2 linked regions of the Solwaraspora sp. WMMA2065 genome follow. The protein of the gene in region 1 interacts with the protein of each later gene in a pairwise test. Links are inferred from orthologs where the notes say so. Each region holds a gene or a part of one and is shown on either strand. Other genes may lie near its edges.

Region 1 (14,533 bases):
CCGGGCACCGATCTGGCCGCCCTCGACGAGGTTGGCGTCAACCGCCCCGAGGTCCAGCACCGGCGCGGCGGCCGGTCGGCGGCGCAGCGCGTACGCGGTGCCCAGCGCGAACGGGGTGGCCAGCGCGACCAGGTCGACCCGGCCGAGGATCACTCCGGTGATCAGCAGCAGCCCGGTGATCAACACCGCCCGGCCCAGCGCCCGGGTCGGCTGCCATTGCGTGGCGGTCATGACACGCCGCCGCCGGTCACGGCGCCGCGCGGCGGCCGGCCGCCGCGTTGCCCGGTGGACCGTACCCGCCGCCGTAACTGGGCAGAGCGCCGCTGGCCGGGGCCGGGGTCTGCGCCAGTACCTCGCCGACCACGAACGACGGATCCACCCGACGCAGCCACATCTCCGGCCGCAGGGTGATCCGGTGTGCCAGTACGGGGGCGGCCACCTCCTTGACGTCCTCCGGCACGACGAAGTCCCGGCCGGCCAGCACCGCCTTGGCCCGGGCCAGCAGCAGCAGCGCCAGCGAACCCCGGGGCGACGCTCCGACCAGGACCGACGGGTGTTCCCGGGTGGCCGCGGTGAGGGCCACGATGTACCGGCCGATGGAGTCCTCGACCACCACGTTCTCCAGCGCCGCCTGCATGGCGCGCAGCCCGGCGGCGTCGACCACGGCGGCCAGCTCGGTCTCCTCCTGGCGGCGGGAGATGCGCCGACGCAGTACCTCCCACTCCTCCTCGTGGCTGGGGTAGCCGAACGACACCCGCAGCAGGAACCGGTCCAGCTGCGCCTCGGGAAGCGGGTAGGTCCCCTCGTACTCGATCGGGTTGGCGGTGGCCAGCACGTGGAACGGCGCCTCCAGCCGGTAGGTGACCCCCTCGACCGACACCTGCTTCTCCTGCATCGCCTCCAGCAGCGCCGACTGGGTCTTCGGCGGTGTCCGGTTGATCTCGTCGGCGAGCAGCAGATTGGTGAACAGAGGACCGGCCCGGAAGGTGAAGTCAGCGCTGCGCTGGTCGTAGAGGAACGAACCGGTGACGTCGGCCGGCAGCAGGTCGGGGGTGAACTGCAGCCGACGGAAGTCCAGCCCCAACGCCTGGGCGAACGACCGGGCGGTCAACGTCTTACCCAGCCCGGGGAGGTCCTCCAGCAGCACGTGCCCACCGGCGAGGATGCCGGCGAGGACCAGCTCCAGCGCGTCCCGCTTGCCGACCAGCACGGTGCCGACCGAGTCCAGTACGGCGTGCGCGAGCCGGCTGACCTCGGTGGTCGGGGCTGCCACCACGTCGTTCATATTTTCTCCAATTGGCTGACGAACACCGCGCAGTCCTTTGCCGACGGCTTACGCCGGGCCGGGGTGTTCAGGAAGTTCCACAGTTCGTCCCCGCAGATCTCCCGGGCCCGTTGTGGGTCGGTGGCCCGGGTCAGCCCGTACCGGTGCCGTAGCCGCTCGTCGACCAGCTCACCGAGCACCGGCAGGGTCACCTCGGCGAACCGGCCCGCGTCGCCCTGACCGGCCCGCAGCCGGCGTTCCCACCGGCCGACCGCCTCCCGCAGGCCGTCCTCGCTGCCGAAAACGTAGTTGCCGTCCTCCGGGTCGGAGCCGACCCGGCGCAGCTTGACCGGGGGCGGGGCGGCGACCGACCGTACGGTGCGGCGCAGCACCACCAACGCGAGGCAGCCGGCGAAGACCGCCTCGACCGGCACCGTCAGGCCGAACAGCCGCAGCCCGAGCAGCACGGCCGCAGTGCCGGCGGCGGCCAGCAGCAGTGCGGTCAGCCAGGACCGGACCCGGCCGGGTGCGCGACGCTCGCGGGGCGGTGCCTCCTCGTCGTGGTAGAGCAGGTCGTCGATGCTGGTCTGCGGGTCACTCACCAGCCGGCCCGCCTTCGCCGGGGCCGACCGCGGCGGTCAGCTCGGTACGCAGCTGGCGCAGCGCCCACCGCGCCTGCTCCCGGGTCCGTTCGTCGACGTCGTGCCGGGCGTAGCGGGCCTCCCGGTAGACGCCCGCGAACGCCGACAGCACCTCGGCGCTGATCTCGTGCCCGGCGAGCAGCCGGGTGACCAGATCGGTCGGGGTGTCACCAATCTGGCGCGGCGTGCCGGCCGCGGCGGCGGCCTGCTCCAGGCGTACCCAGCAGGCGATCACCGCCCGGCGCGGGTCGGCGTCGGCAGCGGAGAGCTCGACCAGACCGGCGTCGACGGCGGCGACCACTTCGGCCGTGCTGGCCGGGCCGGGCGGTGACGTGCTCCGCCGCCGGATACCGACCGGGGTCGACCGGGGTCGGCGGCGCACCACGTCGCGCAGCAGGGTCCACAGCAGCAGACCGGCGACGACCAGCACGGCGAGGCCGCACAGCGCCCCGGCGAGCAGCGGGATCCAGGATGGAAGCTGCTGCTGGTCGGCGGCGGCGAAGTCGTCCGGCGGCGGCTGGTACGTCGGTGCCGTCTGCGGCTGCTGGTAGTCCGGCAGCGCGGGTAGGTCCCGTTCCACGGCGGCGTCGGTGCGACCGACCGGCAGGGTGGAGTTCGCCGCCGCGACCGCGGTCAGCGCGAGCAGTACGGCGACGGCGGCGAGTGGCCACAGCCTGCGGATAGCCGCGGAATCCATTGCCGGCGGGTGCCCCCTCGGGTCCTCCAGTGGTCGTCTCGGCCCGGTCAATTCCGCCCCGCCAGGCGATTCACCTCGGTGAACACCTCGTCGAGCATGGCGGGCGTGAGCCGTCCGGTGAACGTGTTCTGCTGGCTGACGTGGTAGCAGCCCAGCACGTCGGGCACCGCCCCGCCGCCCGACCAGTGTGCCCCATGGCCGAACGCCGGCCGGGGTGTGGGCGGTCGTCGCCCGTACACCCCGGTCATCGCCGGCCACCAGGCCGCCCAGGCGAACGCGCCGAGCGCGACCACCACCCGCAGCGTCGGTTTCAGCAGGGCGATCTCCCGGTGCAGCCAGGGCGCGCAGGTGTCCCGTTCGGCCGGGGTGGGGCGGTTCGCCGGCGGGGCGCAGCGGACAGCGGCCACCACCCGGGTGTCCGACAGCCGCAGACCGTCATCGACGGCGACGCTGGTCGGCTGGTTGGCCAGCCCGGCGCGGTGCAGTGCGGCGAACAGCACGTCGCCGGAGCGGTCGCCGGTGAAGACCCGGCCGGTGCGGTTGCCGCCGTGCGCCGCCGGTGCCAGCCCGAGGATCGCGATCCGGGCGTCCGGCGGCCCGAATCCGGGTACCGGACGGCCCCAGTAGGTCTGGTCCCGAAACGCCGCGCGCTTCGTCGCGGCGACCTCTTCCCGCCAGGCGACCAGGTTCGGGCAGGCCCGGCAGCCGGCAATCGCGTGGTCCAGCGTCGGCAGGTCCGGCACCCGCGCCGCCGCGCTGGTCACGTCGGCCGCGCTGGCGCTGATCACCTCGGCTGCGCTGGTCACGTCGGCTGCGGTACCGGTCACCACGGCTCCTTCCGACGTCGGTCGCCAGCGGACGACGTACCGCGAGACCGCGACCGGCCGGCCGCGGCGTCAGCCGAGTCGGGTCCGGAACATCTCCAGGGTCCGCGCCCAGGCACGCGTCGACGCGTCGTCGTCGTACGACTCCGGCCGGTCGTCGTTGAAGAACGCGTGCCGAGTGCCAGGGTAGTCGTAGACCACGCAGCCGCCGCCGGCCGCCTCGATGTAGCCCTTGGCCTGCTGGATCCCGTCGGCGGCGGAGGTGCCGTCCTGCTCCGAGCAGTGGATCATCGCCGACTTGCCGGCGTAGCCCGCCCAGTCGGGACGCATCCGCTCCCACGGCAACGCCGGGTAGAACCCGGCGGTGGCGACGATCCGCCCGGCCAGCGTGGCCGACCAGAGCGCCAGGCTGCCGCCGGCGCAGAAGCCGACTGTACCTACGGTGTCGCCCGCCGACTCGGCCCGGCCGGCGAGGTACTCGGCGGCGCCCGCGATGTCCTTGGCCGCCTGGTCCATCGCCAGGCCCATCAGCAGCCGGCGGGCGTCATCCGGCTCGGTCGCCTGTACGCCGTGGTAGAGGTCAGGGGCGAGGGCCACGAACCCCGCCTCGGCGAGCCGGTCGGCGACCGTGGTGATGTGCGGCACCAGCCCCCACCATTCCTGGATCACAATGACCGCAGGTGCGGCGCCCGCCGCGCCGCCACCCCCGGATGCCGGCGGCAGGGCCAGGTATCCCTCGCTGGTCCCGCCGTTGCTGCGGTAGCTCACCATCTCGCCCATGGGGGTCCTCCTGTCGGTCAGTCATCGTTGGCTGGCGCGCAGTGGGGCACGTGTCCGGGTAGCCTGACACGAGCCGTGGGGCCGGGGAAGGCGCGCGGAGGGTGGCGTACGCCTCTTGGTGAGCTACGGTACGTCTGCTGGTCACCGCAAACTCAGACAGATCCCGTCCAGGATGTCGTGCTCACTGGCCACCACCGACGACACGTCGGCGCGTTCCATCACGATCCGCAGCACCAGGGCACCGGCGGCGATCACGTCGGCCCGGCCCGGGTGCATCACCGGGATCCGCAGCCGCTGCCCGACCGGCATGGCCAGCAGGTCGGCGGTCACCTCGGCCACCTGGTCGTAGCTGATCCGGGCGTGGTGCAGCCTGTCCGCCCGGTAGCTGTCCAGCCGCAGCGCGATCCCGGCCACCGTGGTCACCGACCCGGCGAGCCCGACCAGCGTCGGCGGCGGGCCGGACCGGTCCGGCCCCAGCACCACCGACAACGCCTGGTCAACCGCCGCCGCGATGTCGCGTTCGGCGGCGGCGATCTGGGCGGCGGTCGGCGGATCGGCGCGCAGGTGCCGCTCGGTCATCCGTACGCAGCCGACGTCCACCGACACCGCCCGGTGCACCGTGTCAGCGCCGACGACGAACTCGCTGGACCCGCCGCCGATGTCCACCACCAGATACGGTGCCGGCGCGGTGGCCGCCAGCCCACCGACCGCCCCGGCAAAGGTGAGCCGGGCCTCCTCGTCGCCGGTCACCACCTCCGGGGTCACTCCGAGGGTGGCCTGCACCATTGCCACGAACTCGTCGGCGTTGTCGGCGTCGCGGCTGGCCGAGGTGGCGCACATCCGAACCCGCTCGACACCGTGCTCGGCCAGCTCGGCGGCGTACCCGGTGAGAGCCTGCCGGGTCCGTTCGATGGCCGCCGGGGCGAGCCGGCGGGTCCGGTCGACGCCTTCCCCGAGCCGGACAATCTCCATCCGGCGGACCACGTCGGTCAGCGGCGCGGCGACCGACCCAGCCGGCGAGCCGGCTTCCGGGGCCGAGCCGGTCCCGGATTCTGCTGGCTGCCGCAGGTCCGGCAGGTCCGCGATCAGCAACCGGACCGCGTTGGTGCCACAGTCGATGCCCGCCACCCGTGTCGCCACACCGGACACCGTACCGGGTGCGCAGCCGCTGCCGGGCCGGCGGCCGACACCGTCGGGCCCGGGTACGTCGCACGTCACCGCAGGTGCAGCAGCATCCGGGAGTTGCCGAGCGTATTCGGTTTGACCCGCTCCAACCCGAGGAACTCGGCGACGCCTTCGTCGTACGAACGCAGCAGTTGCTCGTAGACCTGGGCCGGCACCGGAGCCCCGTCGATCTCGACGAAGCCGAAGCTGGCGAAGAACCTGGTCTCGAAGGTGAGCACGAACACCCGCGCCACCCCCAGCTGACGGGCGACGGCGAGCAGCTCCGTCACGATCCGGTGCCCGATCCGCCGGCCCCGGCACTGCGGGTCGACCGCGACGGTACGGATCTCCGCCAAGTCCTCCCACATCACGTGCAGCGCGCCGCAGCCGACGATCGCCCCGTCCGCTGGCCGTTCGGCGACCCAGAACTCCTGCACGTCCTCGAACAGCGTGACCGTGGCTTTGCTGAGCAGTCGACGGTCCGGGCTGTACAGGTCGATCAGCCGGCGGATACCCCGTACGTCGCGGGTCCGGGCCCGGCGGACGACCAGCCCGGCATCGAATCCGGGATCCGTCACGCCGGTCACCTAGTCCGACTCCGGCGGCGGTACGCAGGGGCCGCCGGCCCACCAGGGGCCGATCAGCTCCCGCACCCGGTCGCCGATCGGGTTGACGCCGGGGCCGACTGCGAGCGCGTGACCCAGGTGGACGTGCAGGCACTTGACCCGGCCCGGCATGCCGCCGGCCGACACTCCGGCGATCTCCGGGACGTGGCCGATCGCCTCCCGCCGGGTCAGGTAGTCCTCGTGCGCCGCCCGGTAGTCGGCGGCGAACTGCGGATCCTCGGCCAGTTCGGCGGCGTACTCGCGCATCAGTCCGGCCGATTCGAGCCGGCTGCAGGCCGCGGTCGCCCGGGGGCAGGTGAGGTAGAACAGGGTCGGGAACGGCGTGCCGTCGGCGAGCCGGGGCACCGTCTCGACCACGTCGGGCAGCTGGCACGGGCAACGGTGGGCGACCGCCCTGGTGCCGCGGGGCGGCCGGCCGAGCTGCGCGGCGACCGCCGCGAGATCGTGTTCGTCGGCTGCTTCGCGGGTGGCCCGGTCGGGCACGGTGCCGTCGCCTCCATTCGCTGCTTCGCTCACCGGGAGATGCCCTCCGCGTCGGCGGCCTGCACGCTCGACCAGAGCGTGTCGTACCACGGGCCGGCCGGGCCGTCGCGCCCGCCGGCCGGCTCGACCGGCTCGCCCGAGTCGCGGGCGGCACCGTCCGGATCGTGCAGCACCAGCAGCGGGACCTCGCCCGGATAGACCATGTAGAACCGGCGCTTCGCTTCGATCCGGATGAAGTCCGGGTCCTGCCAGCGCTCGGCCTGCGCGTTGAGCTCGGCGATCCGCTCGCGCTGAGCCTGCTGGGCCTGCTCGATGCGGGCGATGTCGGACTGCTGGGCCAGGTAGACCCGCACCGGATAGGTGTACGCCAGCGCCAGGGCGACCAGCACCACCAGCAGCACAGTGGCCCGGCCGGTGAACCGGTTGGGCTGCGGCGCGGTGGTCCGCTTGACCGGGCCGCCGGACACCCGGCGACCAGCGGCCGGGCGGCTGGCCGGGCGACCCGGGTCACCGGTGCGGCCCGCAGCGGACCGGGGCACGCCGGATCGGGGTGCGGCGGACCGGTCGGCACCGGCCGACCGGGTCGCCCGGTTACGCTGGTCGGCCCGGGACCCGCTGTCGGAACCGGTGTCCCGGCCGGCGAGTCGCAGTGGCCCGCGCGAGCCGGACCGGCCGGGCTGTCCCGGCCGGCGGGCCGGGCCCTGACCACTCGGTGTGCGCCGTTGCGGCACCGTCGTCACACCCCTCCCCGGGCGGTTGGCTGTACGGGACCGGTTCCGGTGCGCCGGCGGCTGGTCGAACCGCCGGCGCGCCGGAACCGGTCGGACCGGGCCCGGTCACCAGGACCGGGCCGGTCGAACCGGCGGGACGCTAGGCGGAACGGTACCTCGGGAACGCGCCGGCCCCGGCGTAGCGCGCCGCGTCGGCCAGCTCCTCCTCGATCCGCAGCAGCTGGTTGTACTTGGCCACCCGCTCGGAGCGGGCCGGGGCGCCGGTCTTGATCTGGCCGCAGCCGGTGGCCACCGCGAGGTCGGCGATCGTGGTGTCCTCGGTCTCGCCGGACCGGTGGCTCATCATGCAGCGGAATCCGCTGCGGTGGGCCAGCTCGACCGCGTCGAACGTCTCGGTCAGCGAGCCGATCTGGTTGACCTTGACCAGTACGGCGTTCGCCGCCTGCTCGGCGATGCCCCGGGCGATCCGCTCCGGGTTGGTGACGAACAGATCGTCGCCGACGATCTGGATCCGGTCGCCGAGCGCGGCGGTCATCGCCGACCAGCCGGCCCAGTCGTCCTCGCCCAGCGGGTCCTCGATCGACACGATCGGGTACTCGCCGACCAGCTTGGTGTAGTAGGCGACCATCTCGTCGGAGGTCTTGCCGGCGCCTTCGAAGACGTACGCGCCGTCGCGGTGGAACTCGGTGGCGGCGACGTCGAGCGCCAGCACTATGTCGGTGCCGAGCTGGTAGCCGGCGGCACCGACCGCCTCGGCGATCAGATCCAGCGCGGCGGCGTTGGTGGGCAGGTCCGGAGCGAAGCCACCTTCGTCACCGAGGCCGGTGGCCAGGCCCTTCTTCTTCAGCACCGACTTGAGCTTGTGGTAAACCTCGGCACCGCAGCGCAGCGCTTCCCGGAAGGTCGGCGCGCCGATCGGGGCGATCATGAACTCCTGCACATCGACGTTGGAGTCGGCGTGCGCGCCACCGTTGAGGATGTTCATCATCGGCACCGGCAACAGGTGGGCGTTCGGCCCGCCGAGGTACCGGAACAGGCTCAGCTCGGCGCTGTTCGCGGCGGCCTTCGCGACCGCCAGGGAAACGCCGAGAATGGCGTTCGCGCCCAGCCCGGACTTGTCCGCGGTGCCGTCCAGATCCAGCATCTTCTGGTCGATCAGCCGCTGCTCGCTCGCCTCGAAACCGACCAACTGGTCGACGATGCGCTCCTCGATGTTGGCCACCGCCTGCTCGACGCCCTTGCCGGAGTAGCGGTTCTCGTCGCCGTCACGCAGCTCGATCGCCTCGAAGGCTCCGGTGGACGCGCCGGACGGCACTGCGGCGCGGGCGATGGTGCCGTCGTCGAGCCCGATTTCGACCTCGACGGTCGGATTGCCGCGCGAATCGAGAATCTCCCTGGCGACGATTCCCTCGATGGTAGCCACTGTGTCGCTCCTCGTGATCAAGTCCCGCAAGGCCGCGACGGTGCGGCCGACCGTTCCGGTGGCAGCGTATCGGGCGACGGTGACGCTGCGGGCGCTGGCTTCCGAAACGCGGGATGTACACGTCGGGAACCACCCGGATCCGGCATCGATCCCATTTACTGACATTGATGGCAATCGGTTTGCGGCGGGTGGACAGGATCGGTCACCCTGTCACCATGCGTGCAACGGAGAACCGGTTCCGCCGCGCCGCAGCGGCCACCACCGCCGGCACGCTGCTGCTGGTCGCCGGCTGTCAGACCATCGCCGACGCCGGCCAGACCATCCAGCCGGCCGACCTGGTCAACGAGCTGGCCGCCCGACTCGACGGAGCCAGGGCGTTGACCTACTCGGCCGAGTACCAGCTGGTCGGCGGGGCCAGTGCCAGCATCGTGCAGGCGCAGACCCCGCAACGTACCGCGTACGTCTACCCGGGCGGCAAGCTGATCGTCACCGACGAGACCACCACCGAGTGTGACACCGACGACTCCCCGCCGGTCTGCACCCTGACCAGCGGGCCGCCCCCTTCCGCCCAACCGGATCCGGAGCTGTTCACCGACGCCAACGCCGGCGGCCTGGTGACCCCACCGGTGGTGATCACGCTGCTCAACGCCACCGCGTTGGATCCGGCGGCCGTGGTGAGCCAGAACGACACCACGATCGCCGGCAGACACGCCACCTGTGTGCAGGTCAGCCAGGTGCAGGGGGCGGCGGTGTCCCGGTTCGACGTGTGTGTCACCACCGAAGGCGCGCTGGGCAGCTTCACCGGGGTGGTCGATGGACAGACCGTTGAATTCGCGATAAGCCGGTACAGTGACACTGCCGACGAGACCGCCTTCACGCTCCCCCACGGAGCCCGGTCCGTCGACCGTCGACCCAGCCCGGCGTAGCGGGCCGTCCGTGGCCGACCCGGCCCCGCCCAGCCGATTCGTACCCGATGCCCGGGTGGGCCAGGGCGCCGACCCGGCCGATCCGTGTCTGGTGGTGGCCGGCCGCCGGCTGCTGGTCGGAGCCGACGGCGGACTACCGTCGGTGGCCGATCTACCGGCCGGCACCGAGTGGGTGCCGCTGGGCAGTCTGGACGGCACCCGGGTGTGGGCAGCCGGCCTGCCCGCCGTCGACGACCAGCTCGGCGGTTGGCGGAGCTGGCCGGCGATGGCCGGCGAGCTGGGTGAGCCACTCGCCGCGCTCGCCGGACGTGCCCTGCAGGTGATCACCTGGCGGCGTACCCACCGGTTCTGCGGAGCCTGCGCCACAGAACTGGTCGAGGTGCCCGGCGAGCATGCCCGCCGCTGCCCCGGCTGCGACCTGTACGTACCGATGCAGCTCTCCCCTGCCGTGCTGGCCTCGGTCACCCGCAGTCCCGGCCCCGACGGTGACGAGTTGCTGCTGGTCCGGCACACCTACGGGCCAACCGCCGTCTGGGCCCTGGTCGCCGGCTTCGTCGAGGCCGGCGAGACGCTGGAGGAGGCGGTGCACCGCGAGGTCGCCGAGGAGGTCGGCCTCGACGTGCACAAGGTGGACTACTTCGGCAGCCAGCCGTGGGCGATGTCCGGACCCGGCGTGGTGCTCGCCGGTTTCACCGCCCGCGCCGCGCCGGACGCCGAACCGGTCGTCGACGGCCGGGAAATCGCCGAGGCCCGCTGGTTCGCCCTGGACGATCTGCCGACCGAACTGCCGGCGGCGTACTCGATCTCCCGCTGGCTGATCGAACACCAGCGCGCCGGCAGGTCAGACCGGCAGTAGCGCCGGCAGGTGCCGCGGCGGCGGCGAGCCGTGCGCCAGCATCGCGTCGTGCCACTGCCGCGCCGGTACGCCGGCCGGCCGCGCCGTCGCCACCTGCGCCACCTCGGCGTAGCCCACGAAGTACGTGGACAGCTGGGTGGAGGTCAGCAGCGCCCGCCGCCACTTGCCGGCCGCCTCGCCCTCCTCCTGGAAGCCGCGGCCGGTCATCAACGCCATCGCCTCGGCCTGCGGCAGCTCCGCGCAGTGCGTCAACTGGTCCAGGATCGCGTTGATGGTCATCCGCAGCTGCATCTTCAACTGCTGCAACCGTACCGGCAGGCCGCCGAAACCGGCGTCGACCATCATCTCCTCGGCGTACACCGCCCAGCCTTCGACGAACGGCCCGGACCGGCCGACCGCCCGCACCCGGGTGGTGCCGAGGAACCGGCGGGCGTGCGCCAACTGCAGGAAGTGCCCCGGCATCGCCTCGTGCACGGTCAGGTTGCGCACCATGTGGTCGTTGTACTCACGGTAGAACGACTCGACCCGCCCGGCCGGCCAGCCCGCCGGCGTCGGTGCGATGCAGTAGAACGTCGGTACATCGGCCCGCTCCAGCACCCCCGGCGGGTCGCAGTAGGCCACCGCGACGCCCCGGGCGAACTCCGGCATCTCCTGAATGACGCACCGGTCGTCCACCATCGACACCAGATCGTGAGCGGCGACGAACTCGGTTGTCTCCCGCATCGCGGTCTGCGCCAGCGACACGATGGACGAGTCGTCCGGATGCTCGGCGGCCAACCGGGCCAGCGCGGTGCGTACCGTCTCGTCGGTGGCCGGCCCACCGGTCAGCTCGGCCGCCGCCACCCGGATCTCACCGGTCACCCGCTCCAGGTTCGCCCAGGCCCGGTCCAGTACGTCGGCGGCAGTCAGCTCGGTGTCCAGGGTGTGCCACAGCTGGGCCTCCCACAGCCGCCGGCCCAGCCGCGGATCCCGCCGGTCGACGTCGCGGTCCAGGCTGTCGCGAAGCCAGCCGGCGAACTCGTCCAACGCGAACGCCGCCTCGGCCGCCAGCGGCTCGACCTTGTCCCGCAGCCCCGGCTCCTCGGCCAGCAGCCCCGGCACCTGGTCGCGAACCAGCGCGGCGGTACCGGCGAACTGGCCGGCGGCGGTCTCGGCGTGGATAGCCGGCACGCCGCGCAGCGTCTCGCGGGCGGTGGCCAGCACGTCCGGTACGGCGCCGAGCCGCCCGGCCAGGCTGGTCAGCCGCTGCGCGGCCGGCGCGAACGGGCGGGCGATCAGCCCGTGCAGTAGCGCCCCCGGGTTGTAGACCAGCGGATTCCACTCCCGGGAGCGCACCTCGGTCAGCTCGAACAGCCGCCGGTCGACCATGGCCGACAGGATGGTGTGGTCCACCCGCTCCTGGGTGGACAGCATGTCCGCGTCCACCTCGGCGAGCGCGTTGGTGGCATCCAGCAGCATCGTCGCGGTCGCGGCGACCCCGTCGACCGACAGGTCCGGCAGCCGGTCGTCGTGGCGGTGGTCGCCGGCCGACGACGCCAGAGCGGGGTCGCTGGCGAGCAGCGCGTCGATGATGCGTTCAGCCAGAGGTACGAACGACGCCATGCCACCGACCCTAGGCCATCCCACCGACGCTGTGCGTCGAGCAACCCGGCGAGTGTCCGGACCGCCGACTCCAGTTCGTCCGGTCAATACGCGGCATAGCCGAGCACCAGTCCGGGCCGAGCCGCCGGTGGTGGCGGCCCGAGCCGGGCTGCGGACAGCGAAACCGGGCGCTCGCCGGCGAGGTGGCGTTCTCACTGCTCGCCGCCGCCCTGCTGGACCGGCTCGGGGCGGTACGGGTCTCCGCGTACAGCTGCGGGTTGGCGGTGCCGATCTTCGCGCTGGCCGCGCTCGTCGCCGGGGAGGCGACCCGCTGGCGGCTACCGACGGCGGCCGAGGCGGCGGCGCTCGGCTACCTGGCGGTGATTCTGACCGTGGTGGGGTTCCTGGCCTGGTTCACCGGGCTGCGCCGGCTCGGGTGGAACGCGCCGGCATGTTCATCGGTGTGCTGCCGGTCGCCACCCTCGTCTCGGCCGCTCTGCTCGACCGGGAACCGCCGTCGGCCGGGCAGAGCGTCGGCGTACTGATCGTCGCGACCGGCCTCGCCATCGGGTTGGGTCGAGATTCGCCGGACCGACCCCCCTCCCGCCGGGTAGTCGACGCCGCGCCGGTCGAGCCAGAACACCAGCAGGGCGTGCGGCGCGGTTAACCCGGCCAACACCGCGAAACCAGTGGACAGCCCTACTTCCGGCGTGGCCGAGACGGCGAACGGCACCAGGACAACCAGTACGGCCCCGGTAGGGATCGCCGCCTGGGCAGCGAACCGCCACATTGCCGGACCGAGCCGACCGGCGGCCAGGGTGGCAGCGTTGCCGGGGTCGGCCACCAGCAGCCGGGCCACATGCCGCACCGAGTGACCCGCCGCGAAGTAGGTGCCGAACGCCCACGCGGGCGGCACCAGCACGAACACGGCGATCAGCAGCCCGAGGTATCCGGCGTCACCGCGCCGGCCAGCCCGCAGGTCGTCGACCATGGTGGCGACCACCGCCGCGCCAGCGAGCGCTACGGCAGTCACCCGGGCCTCGGTGCTCAGGAGGTACGCCGAACCGGCGCCGATGCTCTCCAGCAGCGGATCAACCTGGTCCGGCCAGAGCGTCAGCGGCAGCAGCACCGGCGGCGCTCCGTAGGCGAGCACGGCGTACGGCCGAGTCGGTGTTCGTCGCGCGTCCCGTTGCCGGTGGAACGCCTCGTCACCGGCGCCGAAATGGACCATCGCGAGGATGAGGAAGGCGACGAACGCCGGACCGGGGGCGCGGTAGCAGATCCACCAGACGAGGACTGCGAGGCAGACGTACCCGACGAGTAGACCTGCCCGTGCTCGCCATTCGTCGGCGGCGGGTTTCAGCCAGGCCGGCACCAGATGGTCAACGGCACCGTGGGGTAGGCCGAGTAACAGCCCCACCAGCAACGGCAGCGTGGAATCGGCCGTTGATGTCGGGTGGCTCAGCACCGGCAGTTGGATCAGCAGCACCGCGCCGAACGCCGGGACGACGACCCGCCCGGCACGGCGCAGCAGCCAGCGGCCGGCACTCAATGCACGACGTGCAGCGCATCCCGGTTGGCGAACAACCGCAGCCGCCCCAGGTCGAACGCGCTCCACACGATCTTCATCAGCACCGTCAGGACCACGAACACCGCCGTCGTGGTGGGCTCATCGAACACGCCGAGACCGGCTGGCCCCACCAGCCAGACCAGGGTGAAGCCGAGCCACAGGGCGCTGAGCAGCGCCGCCAACTGGTTGAAGTGAGTCCGCATGTGGTCCGGCTGCTGGGCCGCCGCTCTGCGCAGCGGCCCCCAGATCACGGCATAGTTGGCGCCGAGCGCGAGCACGCCTACGCCGTAGGCGAGGTACCGCGTGGTCGGTTCGAGCGCCAGGTCCCCGACCAGTCCGCAGAAGATCATGGGAACGCTGGTCACTACCACGAGGGCCACCAGGTCGGTCCTCCTGCCGGCCGACGCATGCGTTCCGACCAGCACCAGCGCGTAGCCGAGCAACGGGGCGGTGACGATCCAGTCGGCGTAGTACCCCCAGTGCACGGCATGGTCGCCGACCGTGGTCAGGGCGCCGCCGAGCGCCATCACCGAGTGCCAGATGGCAGACCAGATCAGGATGACGATCGCGAGCAGGTACACGGCGACCGGGACGCCCTTGGGCTCGCGCATCCAGCGGACGAAGTACAGCACGGCACCGAGCGCGACCACCACGAAGGACCACAACCACAACTGCGACACCACGAACCCTCCGCAGTCGGGAAGCCCGCCGGAACATCCTCCCAACGGTATCCCCTTTGCCACGCTCTTGGTGGCCATTCGCAACATCAGCCGACCTGCCAGGTGCACCGTCCACCTAGGCTTGAGTCGTGCAGGCGGAGCCAGTGGCGTGCTCCGACCTGCCGGGCCGGGTGCGGGCGTGGGTCCGGAGAGCCTGTCGACGCGGCTGTGCACTTCCGGGCAGCGGTGGGAGAATCACCGATCATGAACGAGCAGGCCGGCACCGACGAGAGCATCCACGAACCGAC
Region 2 (14,411 bases), 2.7 Mb from region 1 along the record:
GACGCGAACCCAAGCCCAACCCAATTGACGGAACGTGTCCGCCAGGACGCATGACGTAATCGCGTCATAGATCGTCCCGCTACCAACCGAATGGCGTTTTCCGCCAAGTACCTACGCCCGATCCGCGCCCGCTTGTCCGCCAGCCGGGTAAGGGCGTGGCGGCCGGTGAGTCAGAGGCGGCAGGCGTGGATGTCGGTGACCAGGATGGCGCGGGCGCCCAGGTCGTACAGCTCGTCCATGATCCGGTGCACCTCGGCACGGCGGACCATGGCCTGCACCGCCACCCAGCCTTCGCGGTGCAGCGGCGAGATGGTCGGCGACTCGATGCCCGGGGTCAGCGCGGTGGCCTGTTCCAGCAGGTCGGCGCGCACGTCGTAGGCGAGCATCACGTACCGGTGGGCGACCAGGACCCCCTGCAGCCGGCGGATCAGCTGGTCGGCCTGGCCGGTGGTGGCGGTGCCGGCCGGGTGCACCAGCACCGCCGAGGAGCGCAGGATCGGCTCGCCGACGGTGACCAGGCCCGCCTGGCGCAGCGTGGCGCCGGTTTCCACCACGTCGGCGATGACGTCGGCGACGCCGAGCCGGATGGCGTTCTCGACCGCGCCGTCGAGGCGGACCACCTCGGCCTTCAGCCCGTGTTCGCCGAGGTAGCTCTCGACCACCCCGGGGTACGCGGTGGCGATGCGTCGCCCGGCGATCTGCTCCGGCACCCGGGTCAGGGTCTCCGGGCGGGCGGCGAACCGGAACGTCGCCCCGGCGAAGTCGAGGTCGAGCAGCTCCTCGGCCGGGCTGCCGGAGTCGATCAGCAGGTCCCGGCCGGTGATGCCGAGCTCCAGCTCACCGCTGCCGACGTAGGTGGCGATGTCACGGGGCCGCAGGTAGAAGAACTCGACGTCGTTGGCCTCGTCGCGGCAGACCAGGTCCTTGGGGTCGGTGCGCTGGCGGTAGCCGGCTTCGCGCAGCATGTCGGCGGCCGGTCCGGAGAGGGTGCCTTTGTTCGGTACGGCGATGCGCAGCATCTCGGTCTCGCTCCTGTCGAGGGTGTGAGGGTCACACGAGGGTGCGGGTCACGGTCGCAAGGGCGGGTCAGAGATGTCGGTAGACGTCCTCGAGCTCCAGTCCGGTGGCCAGCATCAGCACCTGCGCCTGGTAGAGCAGCTGAGAGATCTCCTCGGCGGCCCGTTGCGGCCCTTCGTGCTCGGCGGCCATCCACGCTTCGGCCGCCTCCTCGACGACCTTCTTGCCGATGGCGTGTACGCCGCGTTCCAGCGCGGCCACCGTCGACGAGCCCGGGGTCCCGGCCGCCGCCTTGGCCTGCAGCTCGGCGAACAACTCCTCGAACGTCTTCACGGTGCCCGATTGTGGCAGCCCGGCACCGGGCGGGTCGGCACCGGGTCCGCACCGGTCCACCTGCTGATCACCGTACGGTGATCGCGGCGTCGACGAGGTACCGGGGCCCTTCGTCGGCGACCATCGACTCCTCGTACGCCTCGATGGTGTAGTCGCCGGGCGGCAGGCTCAACTCGACGAACGCCTCCCCCCGGCCGGGTGCGCCCGCGTCGAGCGTGACGTACCGCCGGTGCACGACCTGTCCGCCCTGGCGGATCCGCAGCTGGGCGGTGGCCTCGTGGACGCTGCCAGCGAGGTGCACGGTGAAGGTCGACCCGACGGTGTCGCCGTGCTGCGGGTCGATCAGCCAGAGCATGGCCAGGGTGTCCAGCGCGGCCCCCTTGGTGATCTCGTCGCCGGTGTCGACGTGACCCCACAGCCGGTCCACCGGCTCGCCGTCGAGCAGCAGCCGGATCCTGGGGTCGCCGCCGGTGACGCCGGCGACGGTCCAGGCGAGCTGCTGCACCGCAGCGGCGGCCCCGGCGGCGTCGAGGTTGGCGACCCCGGCTCCGGTGATGTTGACGCCGACGATGTCGTACTGGGTCCACACGGTCGCCACCGTGGCCCCGGACGGCCACAGGGTGCGGTAGTCGGGATCGGCGAGCCGGGCGGCGGTGAGCATCTCGCCGAGCGTGGCCCGCAGTTCGGCGACGACACCGGTGTCGGTCAGCTGGAACCGGTGGAACTCGCGGTAGAGCCGCAGCCCCTCGCCGTCGGCCGTACCGACGTAGTAGACCGGCAGGGTCGACACCGGGGTGCCGGCCTGCTGTCCGGCGGCGCCGGCGGTCGGCGGACCGCCGGTCGCCGGGCCGGCGACCGGGGCGTCGCGGTCGGTCGGCTGGTCGGTCGGCCCGCCGGTCGGTGCCGCGCCGGGCGGGGCCGGGCCGGCGCTGACCGCCCCGGACGGCGGGCCGGGCTGTGACACCGGCGGCAAGCAGCCGACCACGCCGACCAGGCTGGCGGCGACGGTCGTGGCGGCGGCGCCGAGCAGCACCGCCGGCATCCGGCGCCGTCGGCGGGCGTCGATCTTGCCGCGGATCGCGGTCAGCCCGTCGGGCCGTACGTCGACCCGGTCGGCTTCGGTGTGCAGCGCCCGGCGCAGCAGGTCGGCGGTACCGGCGTCGCCGGGCAGGTTGTCGTGGTCGGTGTCCATCACAGGCCGTCCAGGCTGGTTCGCAGTGCGGCGATGCCGCGTGCGGTGTGGCTCTTCACCGCGCCTCGGCTGACCCCCATCGCGTCGGCGATCTGCGCCTCGGACAGGTCGGCGTAGTAGCGCAGCACGATCGCCTCCCGCTGGCGGGGCGGTAGGGCGCGCAGCGCGGTGATCACGTCGGCGTGGCGGAGCTGGTCGAGGGCGCCGGCTTCGGCGCTGGGTGCGTCGGGGTCGGGCCGGGCGGCGGCCAGGTGGGCTTGCACGACCCGTCGGTGCCGGATCGCCGACCGGCACCGGTTGACCACGGTGACCCGCAGGTAGCCGAGTGCCTTGTCGGCGTCGCGGAGCCGCCACCAGCGGCTGTGCAGGGCCACGTAGGCATCCTGCACGATCTCTTCCGCCATGCCCGGTTCCCGCAGCAGCAGGGTGGCGAGGCGCACCAGCGGGCGGTAGTGCGCGGCGAACAGGCGGGTGACCGCCTCGTCCGCCGCCCACGTCGTCGTCTGTGCCCGCTGTCGTGGCATCGTCCTCCCCGAGCCCAGGTCGGTGACCAGTTCGGGTGTCACGCCACTACGACGTGTCACCAGCGCATCTGGTTTACCGCGCGAGCGGCGGGAACGTGACGGGTCGGGGTACCGCGGTTCGAGAGGTCAGGTTCAGCCCACCGGTACGGCGTGGACGGCCCGCAGGGCAAGCGCGGCGTCGAGCACGGCGACCATCGACGACCAGCCCTTGTCCTCGGCCGAGCCGGGCAGCCCGGCCCGGTCGCGGGCCTGGTCGATGGTCTCGACGGTGAGCACGCCGTGCCCGACCGGGGTGGACTCGTCGAGTGACACCCGGGTCAGGCCGTCGGTGACCGACCGGCACACGTAGTCGAAGTGGGCGGTGGCGCCGCGTACCACCACGCCGAGGGCGACCACCGCGTCACAGCGCCGGGCCAGGGCCTGGGCGACGACGGGCAGTTCGACGGAGCCGGCGACCCGGACCACCTGCACGGCGGCGACGCCGCAGGCGTCGGCGGCGGCGAGCGCCCGGGTGAGCATCGCGTCGACCAGGTCGGTGTGCCAGCGGGCGGCGGCGACGCCGACGGCAAGCCCGGCGGCGTCGACGGTGGAGACTCCGGGTTCGCCGAATCCGGCCATCAGGCCCGCCCTCCGGATAGTTCGCCGACCGGGTCGAGGTCGGCCGCGCCGTCGACGCCGTCAAGGTCGGCCGGTGCTGTGCCGGCCGGCTGATCGAGTCCGTCGAGCAGGTGGCCCATCCGGTCCCGTTTGGTACGCAGGTAGCGCACGTTCTCCGGATGCGGATGGACGGTCAACGGTTCCCGCCCGACGACGTTCAGGCCGTACCCGGTCAGCCCGGACACCTTGTCCGGGTTGTTGGTGAGCAGCCGGATCGATCGGACCCCGAGGTCGTGCAGGATCTGCGCACCGGTGCCGTAGTCGCGGGCGTCGGCGGGCAGGCCGAGTTCCAGGTTGGCGTCGACAGTGTCCCGTCCCTGGTCCTGCAACTGGTAGGCGCGCAGCTTGTGGGCCAGACCGATGCCCCGGCCCTCGTGGCCGCGCAGGTAGAGCACCACGCCGCGGCCCTCGGCGACGACCCGGGCCAGGGCGGCGTCCAGCTGCGGGCCGCAGTCGCAGCGCAGCGAGCCGAAAACGTCCCCGGTGAGGCACTCGGAGTGCACCCGGACCAGCACGTCACGACCGTCGTCGAGGTCACCGTGGACCAGGGCGATGTGTTCGGCCGGGTCGTGGGCGACCCGGTAGCCGACGGCGCGGAACACCCCGTACGGCATCGGCAGCCGGGCCTGCGCGACCCGCTCGACGTGGGTCTCGTTCCGCCGCCGGTGGGCGATAAGGTCGGCGATGGTGATCAGGGTGAGCCCGTGGTCGGCGGAGAACTTCTCCAGGTCGGGCAGGCGCATCATGGTGCCGTCGTCGTTGACCAGTTCGCAGAGCACCCCGGCGGGGCGCAACCCGGCGAGCCGGGCCAGGTCCACGGCGGCCTCGGTGTGACCGGGCCGGTGCAGGACACCGCCGGCGCGGGCGCGCAGCGGCACGACGTGGCCGGGCCGGGACAGGTCGGTCGGGCCGGCGGCGGGGTCGGCGAGCAGCCGCAGGGTGTGTGCCCGGTCAACGGCGGAGATGCCGGTGCTGACGCAGTCGCGGGCGTCGACGGTGACGGTGTACGCGGTGCCCCGCCGGTCCTGGTTGGTGTGGTACATCGGCGGCAGGTCGAGCCGGTCGCACTCGGCCTCGGGCAACGGCGCGCAGATGTAGCCGGAGGTGTGGCGCACCATGAACGCGACGAGTTCGGCGGTGGCGTGTTCGGCGGCGAAGATCAGGTCGCCTTCGTTCTCCCGGTCGGCGTCGTCGACGACCACCACGGCCCGGCCGGCGGCCAGGTCGTCGAGGGCCTGTTCGACGGTGCCGAACCCGGCGGCGGTCACGGGCGGACTCCGCCGACGGACCGTGCCCCGTCCAGTTGCTTCGCCACGTACTTCGCGATCACGTCGACCTCCAGGTTGACCAGGGCCCCGACCGGTTTCCGGCCGAGGGTGGTGAGTTGCACAGTGGTGGGAATCAGCCCGACGCCGAACCAGCCGGCCGTGCCGGACCCGGTCGCGGCCGTGACCGCCGCCGTGGTGTCGCCGTCGGACACCTCCATGACGGTCAACGAGACGCCGTCGACCGCGATTGAACCTTTCTCCACGACGTACCGGTGCAGGCCGGTGGGCAGGCTGAACCGGACCTGCTCCCAGCGGTCGCCGGGGGTGCGCCCGACGACGGTGGCGACCCCGTCGACGTGGCCCTGCACCAGGTGTCCACCGAGGCGGGTGGCGAGGGTGGCGGCGCGTTCCAGGTTGACCGGGTCACCGGGCCGCAGTGTCCCCAGTGAGCTACGGTCGAAGGTCTCCTTCATCACGTCGACGACGAACCGTTGCCCGTCGACGGAGACGACGGTGAGGCAGACGCCGTTGACCGCGATGGAATCGCCGTGCCGGGCGTCGGCGGCGACCAGTGGGCCGTGGACGGTGAGCACGCCGCTGTCGCCGTGCCAGTCGAGCGGGCCGGCCTCGCCCAGCTCCTCAATGATGCCGGTGAACATCGACTCAGCCCTCTTTCTGCCGGGGTACGGCGGTGATCCGCAGGTCGGGGCCGACCTGGGTGACGTCGACGATGGTCAGGTCGATGGCGTCGGCGATGGTGTGCACTCCGGCGTCGCCGAGCGCGGCGGGGCCGGCGCCGAGCAGCCTCAGGGCGAGGTAGCCGACCACCCGGTCGACCAGGCCGGCGCGCAGGAACGCTCCGGCGAGCACCGGGCCGCCTTCCAGCAGCGCGGAGCGGATGCCCCGGTCGTAGAGGGCGGTCAGCAGGGCGGTGAGGTCGACCCGGCCGCGGTGGTCGGCGCCGACGTCCGCGGTGGTGGCGATCCAGGTGCCGGCGGCAGCGTCCCGGACCCGGGCGTCGGCCGGGGTACGCCCGGAGCTGTCCACGATCACCCGGAGCGGCTGCCGGACGGCGGGTCCGCCGGTGCCCGGGGTCCGGACGGTGAGCCGAGGGTCGTCGGCGAGTACGGTGCCGACGCCGGCGATGATCGCGTCGGCGGTGCCGCGCAGCGTGTGGACGTCGGCGCGGGCCGCCTCCGAGGTGATCCACATGCTGGTGCCGTCGGCGGCGGCGGAGCGGCCGTCGAGCGTGGCGGCGTACTTCCAGGTGATGTAGGGGCGGCGCCGACGGACGGCGGTCAGCCAGGCGATGTTGGCGTTCTCGGCCTCGGCGGCGCGCAGCCCGACCTCGACGTCGATGCCGGCGGCGCGCAGCGTCTCGGTGCCACCGGCGGCGATCGGGTTGGGGTCGGGTACGGCCAGCACGACGCGGGCGAGCCCGGCGTCGACCAGGGCGGTGGAGCAGGGTCCGGTGCGTCCGACGTGGTTGCACGGTTCGAGGGTGACGACGGCGGTGCCGCCACGGGCCCGGTCGCCGGCCTGGGCGAGGGCGGCGATCTCGGCGTGCGCCCCGCCGGCGTAGGCGTGGAAGCCTTCGCCGACGACGTGGCCGGCGGTGTCCAGCAGGACGCAGCCGACGATGGGGTTGGGGCTGACCGAGCCGAGGCCACGGACCGCGAGGTCGATGGCGCGCCGCATCGCCTCGTCTTCGGAGAGGATCGCCATGGCCGTTTCTCTTCTCCTCGCCTGCCGGGGTGCGCGGCGGGCGGGAGGTGCCGGGCCCGGTGGGGGTGGCCGGCGACAGCATGGCGGCGGCGGAACGCCTCGGCGCCCGGCCACGACGGACCGGCCCCGGGGCGCTGCACGGGTACGGCGGTGCCAGTCGGCACGCCACACCTGAGCGTCCGTTCCGCGCGCTGTCTCCCATCCGGACTGTCTGGGCCGGTCCGTGCCACGTCGGCACGGTCTGGCCCAACCGTCGGCTCCGGAGTCTCACCGGATCCACCGGGCGTCGTCTGCGACTACGACCGGGTCGCGGGCTGGCCACGGCTCGCGCCGTGGATCACCGCCGGTTCGGAATTTCACCGAGTCCCGCCAGCGCGTGGTGGGTGCTTCTCCGAGTGTTACACAGTGCACGGGGATCATCGCCAGAGACGCGACCGACCTCACAGCTGTCGGATACCCGACAGAAGGTCGGTCGTCGGCCTGTTCTGGCAGGTCAGTTGGTGGACAGCCGGCGGTCGACCGCGATGTACGAGCCGGGTTGGCTCTTGGCAACCGACTTCATCTCGTTGGCCACCGTAATGATCTCGCGGGGGTCGCTGAACCGGCGGCTGCCCGCCGACACCGCCACCCCGACCGAGAGGGTGACCAGGGCAGCCTTCTGCAGTTTGCCGCGCCGGTCCTTGACCTCCACGTAGCCGCGCCGGGCGTCGGACGGGTCGTACAGCTCGTCGGCGGCCTTCTCGAAGTCGAGGATCGCCTGCTCGATGATCGGCCGCACCTGTTCGGGCGCGCAGACCACCACGAAGTCGTCGCCGCCGATGTGGCCGAGGAACGCCGGCGGCAACCCGATCGACACCACCGCCCGGTGCATGCAGCGGGCCAACGCGGAGATGAACTCGTCGCCGCGGGCGAAGCCGTACACGTCGTTGACGCTCTTGAACCGGTCGATGTCGACGTAGCCGACGGCGTAGTCGGCGCCGCTGCGGACCCGGTCGGTGATCTCCCGGCTGACCCGGGTGTTGCCAGGCAGCCCGGTCAGCGGGGACACCTCGCGGTACTCGCGGTTGCGCCGCAGCGTGGAGCTGACCCGGGCGATCAGCTCCGAGGTGTCGAAGGGCTTGACCAGGTAGTCGTCGGCGCCGGCGGTCAGCCCGACGACCTTGTCGACGGTCATCCCCTTGGCGGTCAGCATGATGATCGGCAATGCGGCGGTCATCGGGTCGGCCCGCAGCCGCCGGGTCAGGTCCAACCCGCCGATACGGGGCATCATCAGATCGACCACGGCCAGGTCCGGGCGGTGCCGTTCGATGATCTCCAGAGCCTCCTGACCATCATGGGCGAGCATCACGTCGAAGCCGTGCAACCGCAGGTTGACCTCGACGAACCGGGCGATGTCGACATCGTCGTCGACGACAAGGATCAGGTCCGGCCGGGACTCGGCCCCTTCCGGGCTCACCACCGTGGCGCGGTCCGCTCGGCGATCTGCCGCAGTCTGCGGACCGCCTCGGCGGGGTCCTCGGCGCCGTACACGGCGGTGCCGGCGACGAACGCGTCCGCGCCGGCCGCGGCGGCCTGCTCGATGGTGTCCGCGGCGATCCCGCCGTCGACCTCAATCCGCAGCTCAAGATGGCCGCTGGCGGCGTGCCGGCGGGCGGCGCGGACCTTCTCCAGCATCTCGGGGATGAACCGCTGGCCGCCGAACCCGGCCTTGATCGTCATGACCAGCAGGGTGTCGAAGCTGGGTAGCAGCTCCAGGTAGTCCTCCACCGGGGTGTCCCGGTCGACCGCCAGGCCGGCCTTGGCCCCGGCCGACCGCAGCTCCTTGGCCAGCGCCACCGGGTCGTCGCACGCCTCGGCGTGGAAGGTGACGTTGTACGCGCCGGCGTCGGCGTAGCCCGGTGCCCAGCGGCGCGGGTCGGTGATCATCAGGTGCACGTCGAACGGTAGTGAGGTGGCCGGCAGCAGGCTCTGCACCACCGGCAACCCGATGGTCAGGTTCGGCACGAAGTGGTTGTCCATCACGTCGACGTGCAGCCAGTCCGCCGTCCCCTCGACCGCGCGGGCCTCGTCGGCCAGACGGGAGAAGTCGGCGGCCAGGATGCTGGGCGCGATGAGCGGCGCTGGTGCGGTCACCGCGCCAGTCTACGAACGTGAGCAAGCGTTCCACACCCGCCACGACGATCGCCCGCCCGACGGCGGACCCGACGGCCGACCCGCCGATGGACGGCCGACCCGGCGGTCGGCGGGCGGGTAGCCGGGGCGGTCGGCGGGGCGGTCGGCACCGGGCCCGCGACCGGGCGTCGCAGGCGGGTACGCCGGCCCAACAATCCGCGCGAATGCGTTATTGACTGCCATTTACCGACATACGCAACGGCGCCGGTGGTGGCTCGAATAGCTCCAAGATCCACCACCGGCAATGCAAAATTTCCGATTGTAGCCACGACAGCACCTTCGGTAAGGTGGCCGCCATGACCGACCCGCGTCGCGTCGACGCAGATCCGGCTGCCCGCAGCAGATCCAGGCCAGTTCCACGGCTCAGCCTGCGGGAAAATCTCGTCGGGATGCGGGCTATGCGCCGGGATCAGCTTGCATTCCTGCAGGACGCGGTCCGTAACCACGGTGACATCTTCAGGATACGTCTCGGTGGTATACCGATGGTGGTACTGACCAACCCGGAGCACATCCACCATGTCCTGGTCGACAAACACGCCAACTACGACAAGGAAAGCTTTCTCTGGCGTACGGTCCGGGCGATCCTCCGGGAAGGACTGATCGGCAACCGGGGCGACGAGACCTGGCAACGTAACCGCCGGCTGATGCAGCCGACGTTCAACCACGCCAGCGTCGCCCGCTTCGCCCCGAACATGACCGGCCTGACCGCGGACATGATCCACCGATGGGCGCCGGAGGCTGCCTCCGGTGCGCCGGTCGACGTCGTCGGACCGCTCACCGACCTGGCGCTGAAGATCGTCCTGCGGTCGCTGTTCGGCGTCGAGCCCGACGAGCGCAGCCACCAGTTCGAACGCGACTTCCTGGAAGTCAACCGCCGGCTCGGCGACTTCCTCCGGTTCCCCTTCCCGCCGCTGAGCTGGCGCACCCCGTCCCGCAACCGGATCCGTGCACTGACCCGGAAGCTGGACGGCTTCGTCCGCTACCTGATCGACACCCGCCAGCACGAGCGCGACAGCGACCACCGGGACCTGTTCAGCCTGCTACGGCACGCGGTGGACCCGGTCACCGGCACCAGGCTCACCCCGGACCAGCTCTCCAACGAGATCCTGGCGATGATCATCGCCGGGTACGAGACCACCAGCAACTCGATCTCCTGGGTGTACTACCAGTTGGCCCGCCACCCGCAGGTGCAGCAACGGGTGCACGACGAGGTCGACACCGCCCTCGACGGGCGGGTGCCGACCTTCGACGACCTGCCCCGGCTGCCGTACACCCGGATGGTCATCGACGAGACGCTGCGGCTGTTCACCCCCGCCTGGCAGACGATGCGGCGGGCGGCGACCGACGATGTGGTCGGCGGCTACCGCATCCCGCAGGGCACCGAGGTGCTGATGAACCTGCTCCTGCTGCACCGGTACCCGGACTTCTGGCCCGACCCGGACCGCTTCGACCCCGACCGCTTCACCCCGGCAGCGGTCGCCGCCCGGCCCCGGCACGTCTACCAGCCGTTCGGCAGCGGCCCGCGGCACTGCATCGGCAAACACTTCGCCCGTACCGAGCTGCACCTGATCACCGTGATGCTCGCCCAGACGTTCGCGGTCAGCCTGCCCGAGGGCGCGCCGCCGGTCGGTTTCGCACCGCTGGTCACGCTGCACCCGGCGGGCGGCATGTGGCTCCGACTGCACCGTCGCTGACCTGCACCATCGCTGACCGGTCCACCGCGTCGACCCGTGGAAAGTGAGAAGAGCATGTCCCCGCAGGTACGCAGCCGAGCCCCGGGCGGCACCCGGGAGATACCCACCGTCACGCCGGGCAGCGGCGTCGGCGGCACCTTGGCCTTCAAACGCGACCAGCTCGCCTTCCTCGGCCGGGGCGTCGACCGCTACGGCGACATTTTCCGGTTCCGGCCCCTGGGTATCCCAATGGTGCTGGTCAACCATCCCGACTACATCCGGCATGTGCTGGTCGACGAGGGCGAGAAGTACGACAAGAACGCCGTCCTGTTCAAGGTCGTCCGGCCGGTGCTGCGCAAAGGGCTCATCGCCAACCCGGACATGGATCTGTGGCGACGGCAACGGCGGATGATGGCACCGCACTTCACACCCCGTACGGTCAGCTCTTTCACCCGAAACATGACCGACGAAGCCGAACAAATGCTCGTCCGGTGGGAGCAGAATTACGGCCGGGGCGGCACCCTCGACGTCACCGACGAGATCGGCCAACTCGCCCTACGAATCGTCAACCGGTCGCTGTTCAGCGCGCAGGTCGGCGACATCGCGCAGGCCTTCGAACGGGCATTCGGCGAGGCCAACGCGATCCTCGGCGCGTTCTTCCGATTCCCGTTCCCGCCGCTGAGCGTGCCGACCCCCCGGCACCGCCGGCTGCGGGCCGCGATCGCCGACATGGACACCTTCGTGTCAACGTTCATCAACCGCCGGCTGCACGAGGAGGTGCCCACCGGCGAGGAGACCGACCTGCTCACCCTGCTGCTGCACACCGTCGACGAGACCGACGGCCAGCGGATGGACCTGGAACAGCTGCACCACGAGGTGCTCAACATCTGCATCGGCGCCTACGAGACCACCACGAACACCCTGTCCTGGGCGTTCTACCTGCTCGCCCGGCACCCAAGGGTGGAGGCGAAGCTGCACGCCGAGGTCGACTCGGTGCTCGCCGGCCGGACGCCGACCTTCGAGGACCTGCCCCGGCTGCCGTACACCCGGATGGTCGCCGACGAGACGCTGCGCATCTACTCACCGGCGTACCAGTTCATGCGCCGGGCCAGCTCGGCCGACGTGATCGACGGTTACCGGGTGCCGGCCGGCACCAACATGCTGATCAACAGCTGCCTGCTGCACCGGCACCCCGACTTCTGGGACGACCCGGAACGCTTCGACCCGGAGCGGTTCACCCCGGAGCAGGTGGCGCGGCGCCCGAAGCACGTCTACGTGCCGTTCGGCAGCGGCCACCGGATCTGCATCGGCAAACACTTCGCGCTGTCCGAGCTGGTCCTGGTGCTGGCCTCGGTGGCCCGTCGGCACCGGCTCGTACTGCCACCGGACGCACCCGAGGTGCGGCCGGAGGCGCTGATCACCCTGCACCCCAAGGGCGGGGTCCACCTCAACCTGGAGTACCGGTGACCTTCACGGACGACACGGCCAGCCACCTGAGCCTCGACCCGGTCCAGCAGACCCTCGACCGCTTCCCCTACCAGCTCAACCCGCACGTCGAACAGGCCCGCGCGCACCTGACCAGTTGGGTACGCGATACCGGACTGGTGCTGCGTGAGCAGGCCCGCGCCCGATTCGACCACGCCGACTTCGGCTGGTTCGCGTCGATGGTCTACCCGACCGCCGACGCGGCGCATGCCGAGCTGATGGCCGACTGGTTCGCCTGGCTGTTCCTGGTCGACGACCAGTTGGACGACGGTGCCGACGGACGCAGCCCGCAGCACCTCGCCGAGGTGATGGCCGCGATGCGGCGGGTGCTGTCCGCCGACGACTTCGGCGCCGCCGACGCGCGGCGCCGGGACCTGCCCCGGGCGGTGTCGTCGCTGGCCGACCTGTGGCGGCGTACCGCGCCGGACGCCACCGCCCGCTGGCGGCAACTGTTCGTACGGCACCTGGAGCAGTGCCTGACCACCGCCGCCACCTGGGAGGCCGGCAACCGGCTGTCCGGCACCGTGCCGGACGAGGCCACCTACATCGAGAAACGCCGGCACACCGGGGCGATCTACGTCTGCATGGACTTCATCGACGTCGTCGAACGAATCGACATGCCCGACGAGGTGTACGACAGCGCGCCGTTTCGCACCGCGCTCGACGCCGCCTGCAACGTGGTCTGCTGGACCAACGACATCTACTCGCTGGACAAGGAACGCGCCCTCGGCGAGGTACACAACCTGGCGTACATCGTCGGCTACCACCATGGGCTAGACCGCGACGCGGCGGTCGACCGGGTGACCCGGGCGATCGACGCCGAGACCGACCTGTACCTGGCGGCGGAGGCGCAGCTGCGGCGGACCTTCCCCGGCCGGCCGGCGGTGCTGGAGCCGTACCTGGCCGGGATGCGCAGCTGGATGCGCGGCAACGTCGACTGGTCCAGCCGGACAAAGCGCTACCAGCCGACGCCGGCGACCACCGAACCGGCGCCACAGGAGTATCTGGAGGCCACGTTGCTCGGGAGCCAGGGTTGACCGCCACGACCACCGCACAACGCGACGCCTGGGCGCGACTGGCGGCGGCGCGGACGTTGATCGAGCCGCAGCTGCGCCGCGCCGTCGACCGGCTCGCCGACCCGATCCACACCGTCGCCGGCTACCACTTCGGCTGGTACGCCGCCGACGGCAGCCCGGCCGAAGCCGGCTGGGGCAAGGGGCTGCGCGGCGGCCTGGCACTGGCCTGCGCCGAGGCGGTCGGTGCCCCGGCGGACCGGGCGGTGCCGGCGGCGGTCGCGGTGGAGCTGGTGCACAACTTCACCCTGCTGCACGACGACGTGATGGACGGCGACCGGACCCGGCGTGGCCGGCCCACCGCCGGGGCCGCGTTCGGCGACGCGCAGGCCATCCTGGCCGGTGACGCGCTGCTCGCGCTGGCCTTCGACACGGTACGCGGGCAGGCCGCCCCAGCCGCCGCCGAGCTGTGCCAGGTGCTGCTGGATCTGGTGGCCGGGCAGAGCGCCGACGTGGCGTTCGAGTCACGTACCGCCGTGGGGTTGGACGCCTGCCTGGCGATGGCGGCCGGCAAGACGGCGTCGCTGATTGGCGCCGCCTGCGCGGTCGGCGCGATCAGCGGCGGCGCCGCCCCGGACCGGATCGACGGGCTGAAGGGGTACGGCCACCACCTGGGGATGGCGTTCCAGCTGGTCGACGATCTGCTTGGCATCTGGGGCGACCCGGCGGTGACCCGCAAACCGGTCGGCGCCGACCTGCGGCAGCGCAAGAAGTCGCTGCCGGTGGTGTTCGCGATGGGCAGCGGCACGCCGGCCGGCGCCGAGCTGACCCTGCTGTACGCGATACCGGGCGGGTTCACCGACGGGCAGGTGGCCCGGGCCGCGCTGCTCGTCGAGCAGGCCGGCGGCCGGGACTGGGCGAGGCGGGAGGCGGACCGGCACCGGGCGGCGGCGCTCGACCGGCTGGCGACGGCCCGGCCCGAAGCCGGCGCGGGTACGGCGCTCGCCCAGCTCGCCGACCTGGCCACCCATCGGGACCACTGACCGTGCTAGACAGTGCTCCGGGGCCCGGCCGGTCGGCGGTCGACCCGGTGTCGTAGCCTCGTCGGCTTGAGTGGACAACGGGGAGGCGGCAGGATCATGGCGCGACGGTGGGGTGTCCGGGCGAGGCTGGCAGCGCTGCTGACCGCCGCGTCACTGACCACGATGGCCGGCTGTGTGCCGCTGTCGCCGGGCGTGGACGGGGATCTGGTCAACGGCTGGGCCGCGTTCGACGAACCCGTCCACTTCGCACCCGAGGCCGGCAGCTGCCATAACGCTAGTCGGCGCTTCATTGACTGGGAGAGCTATCGA

What was found.
Region 2: the proteins of eno (region 1) and rpe interact in binary tests that used the Escherichia coli proteins (3 or more experiments, as listed by UniProt). The link is inferred for Solwaraspora sp. WMMA2065 from one-to-one orthologs.

The regions. Positions count from the first base shown.
Region 1 is NZ_CP128361.1:3,824,539-3,839,071, forward strand. The notes cover bases 6,492-9,385. They hold eno (phosphopyruvate hydratase), read right to left. Parts: upstream 8,634-9,385; coding sequence 7,350-8,633; downstream 6,492-7,349. Other genes in these bases: O7610_RS17385 (DUF501 domain-containing protein), read right to left, coding at 6,492-6,512; O7610_RS17390 (septum formation initiator family protein), read right to left, coding at 6,509-7,210; O7610_RS17400 (hypothetical protein), read left to right, coding at 8,849-9,385. In the rest of the region: O7610_RS17345 (DUF58 domain-containing protein), read right to left, coding at 1-231; O7610_RS17350 (AAA family ATPase), read right to left, coding at 248-1,285; O7610_RS17355 (hypothetical protein), read right to left, coding at 1,282-1,866; O7610_RS17360 (DUF4129 domain-containing protein), read right to left, coding at 1,859-2,602; O7610_RS17365 (uracil-DNA glycosylase), read right to left, coding at 2,650-3,390; O7610_RS17370 (dienelactone hydrolase family protein), read right to left, coding at 3,499-4,206; O7610_RS17375 (Ppx/GppA phosphatase family protein), read right to left, coding at 4,348-5,334; O7610_RS17380 (amino-acid N-acetyltransferase), read right to left, coding at 5,421-5,948; more of O7610_RS17385, read right to left, coding at 5,958-6,491; more of O7610_RS17400, read left to right, coding at 9,386-9,559; nudC (NAD(+) diphosphatase), read left to right, coding at 9,570-10,415; O7610_RS17410 (DUF885 domain-containing protein), read right to left, coding at 10,401-12,017; O7610_RS17415 (Brp/Blh family beta-carotene 15,15'-dioxygenase), read right to left, coding at 12,367-13,548; O7610_RS17420 (bacteriorhodopsin), read right to left, coding at 13,545-14,246; O7610_RS17425 (signal peptidase II), read left to right, coding at 14,490-14,533. UniProt on the Escherichia coli protein: Catalyzes the reversible conversion of 2-phosphoglycerate (2-PG) into phosphoenolpyruvate (PEP). It is essential for the degradation of carbohydrates via glycolysis.
Region 2 is NZ_CP128361.1:1,112,744-1,127,154, reverse strand. What follows is about bases 7,010-9,781. They hold rpe (ribulose-phosphate 3-epimerase), read right to left. Parts: upstream 8,850-9,781; coding sequence 8,169-8,849; downstream 7,010-8,168. Other genes in these bases: O7610_RS05155 (cytochrome P450), read left to right, coding at 9,185-9,781; O7610_RS05160 (hypothetical protein), read left to right, coding at 8,867-9,064; O7610_RS05170 (GGDEF domain-containing response regulator), read right to left, coding at 7,210-8,175. In the rest of the region: hisG (ATP phosphoribosyltransferase), read right to left, coding at 171-1,019; O7610_RS05205 (phosphoribosyl-ATP diphosphatase), read right to left, coding at 1,087-1,350; O7610_RS05200 (Gmad2 immunoglobulin-like domain-containing protein), read right to left, coding at 1,418-2,542; O7610_RS05195 (SigE family RNA polymerase sigma factor), read right to left, coding at 2,542-3,108; ribH (6,7-dimethyl-8-ribityllumazine synthase), read right to left, coding at 3,199-3,684; O7610_RS05185 (bifunctional 3,4-dihydroxy-2-butanone-4-phosphate synthase/GTP cyclohydrolase II), read right to left, coding at 3,684-4,991; O7610_RS05180 (riboflavin synthase), read right to left, coding at 4,988-5,650; bifunctional diaminohydroxyphosphoribosylaminopyrimidine deaminase/5-amino-6-(5-phosphoribosylamino)uracil reductase RibD, read right to left, coding at 5,655-6,716; more of O7610_RS05155, read left to right, coding at 9,782-10,582; O7610_RS05150 (cytochrome P450), read left to right, coding at 10,637-12,028; O7610_RS05145 (terpene synthase family protein), read left to right, coding at 12,025-13,083; O7610_RS05140 (polyprenyl synthetase family protein), read left to right, coding at 13,080-14,102; O7610_RS05135 (septum formation family protein), read left to right, coding at 14,199-14,411. UniProt on the Escherichia coli protein: Catalyzes the reversible epimerization of D-ribulose 5-phosphate to D-xylulose 5-phosphate.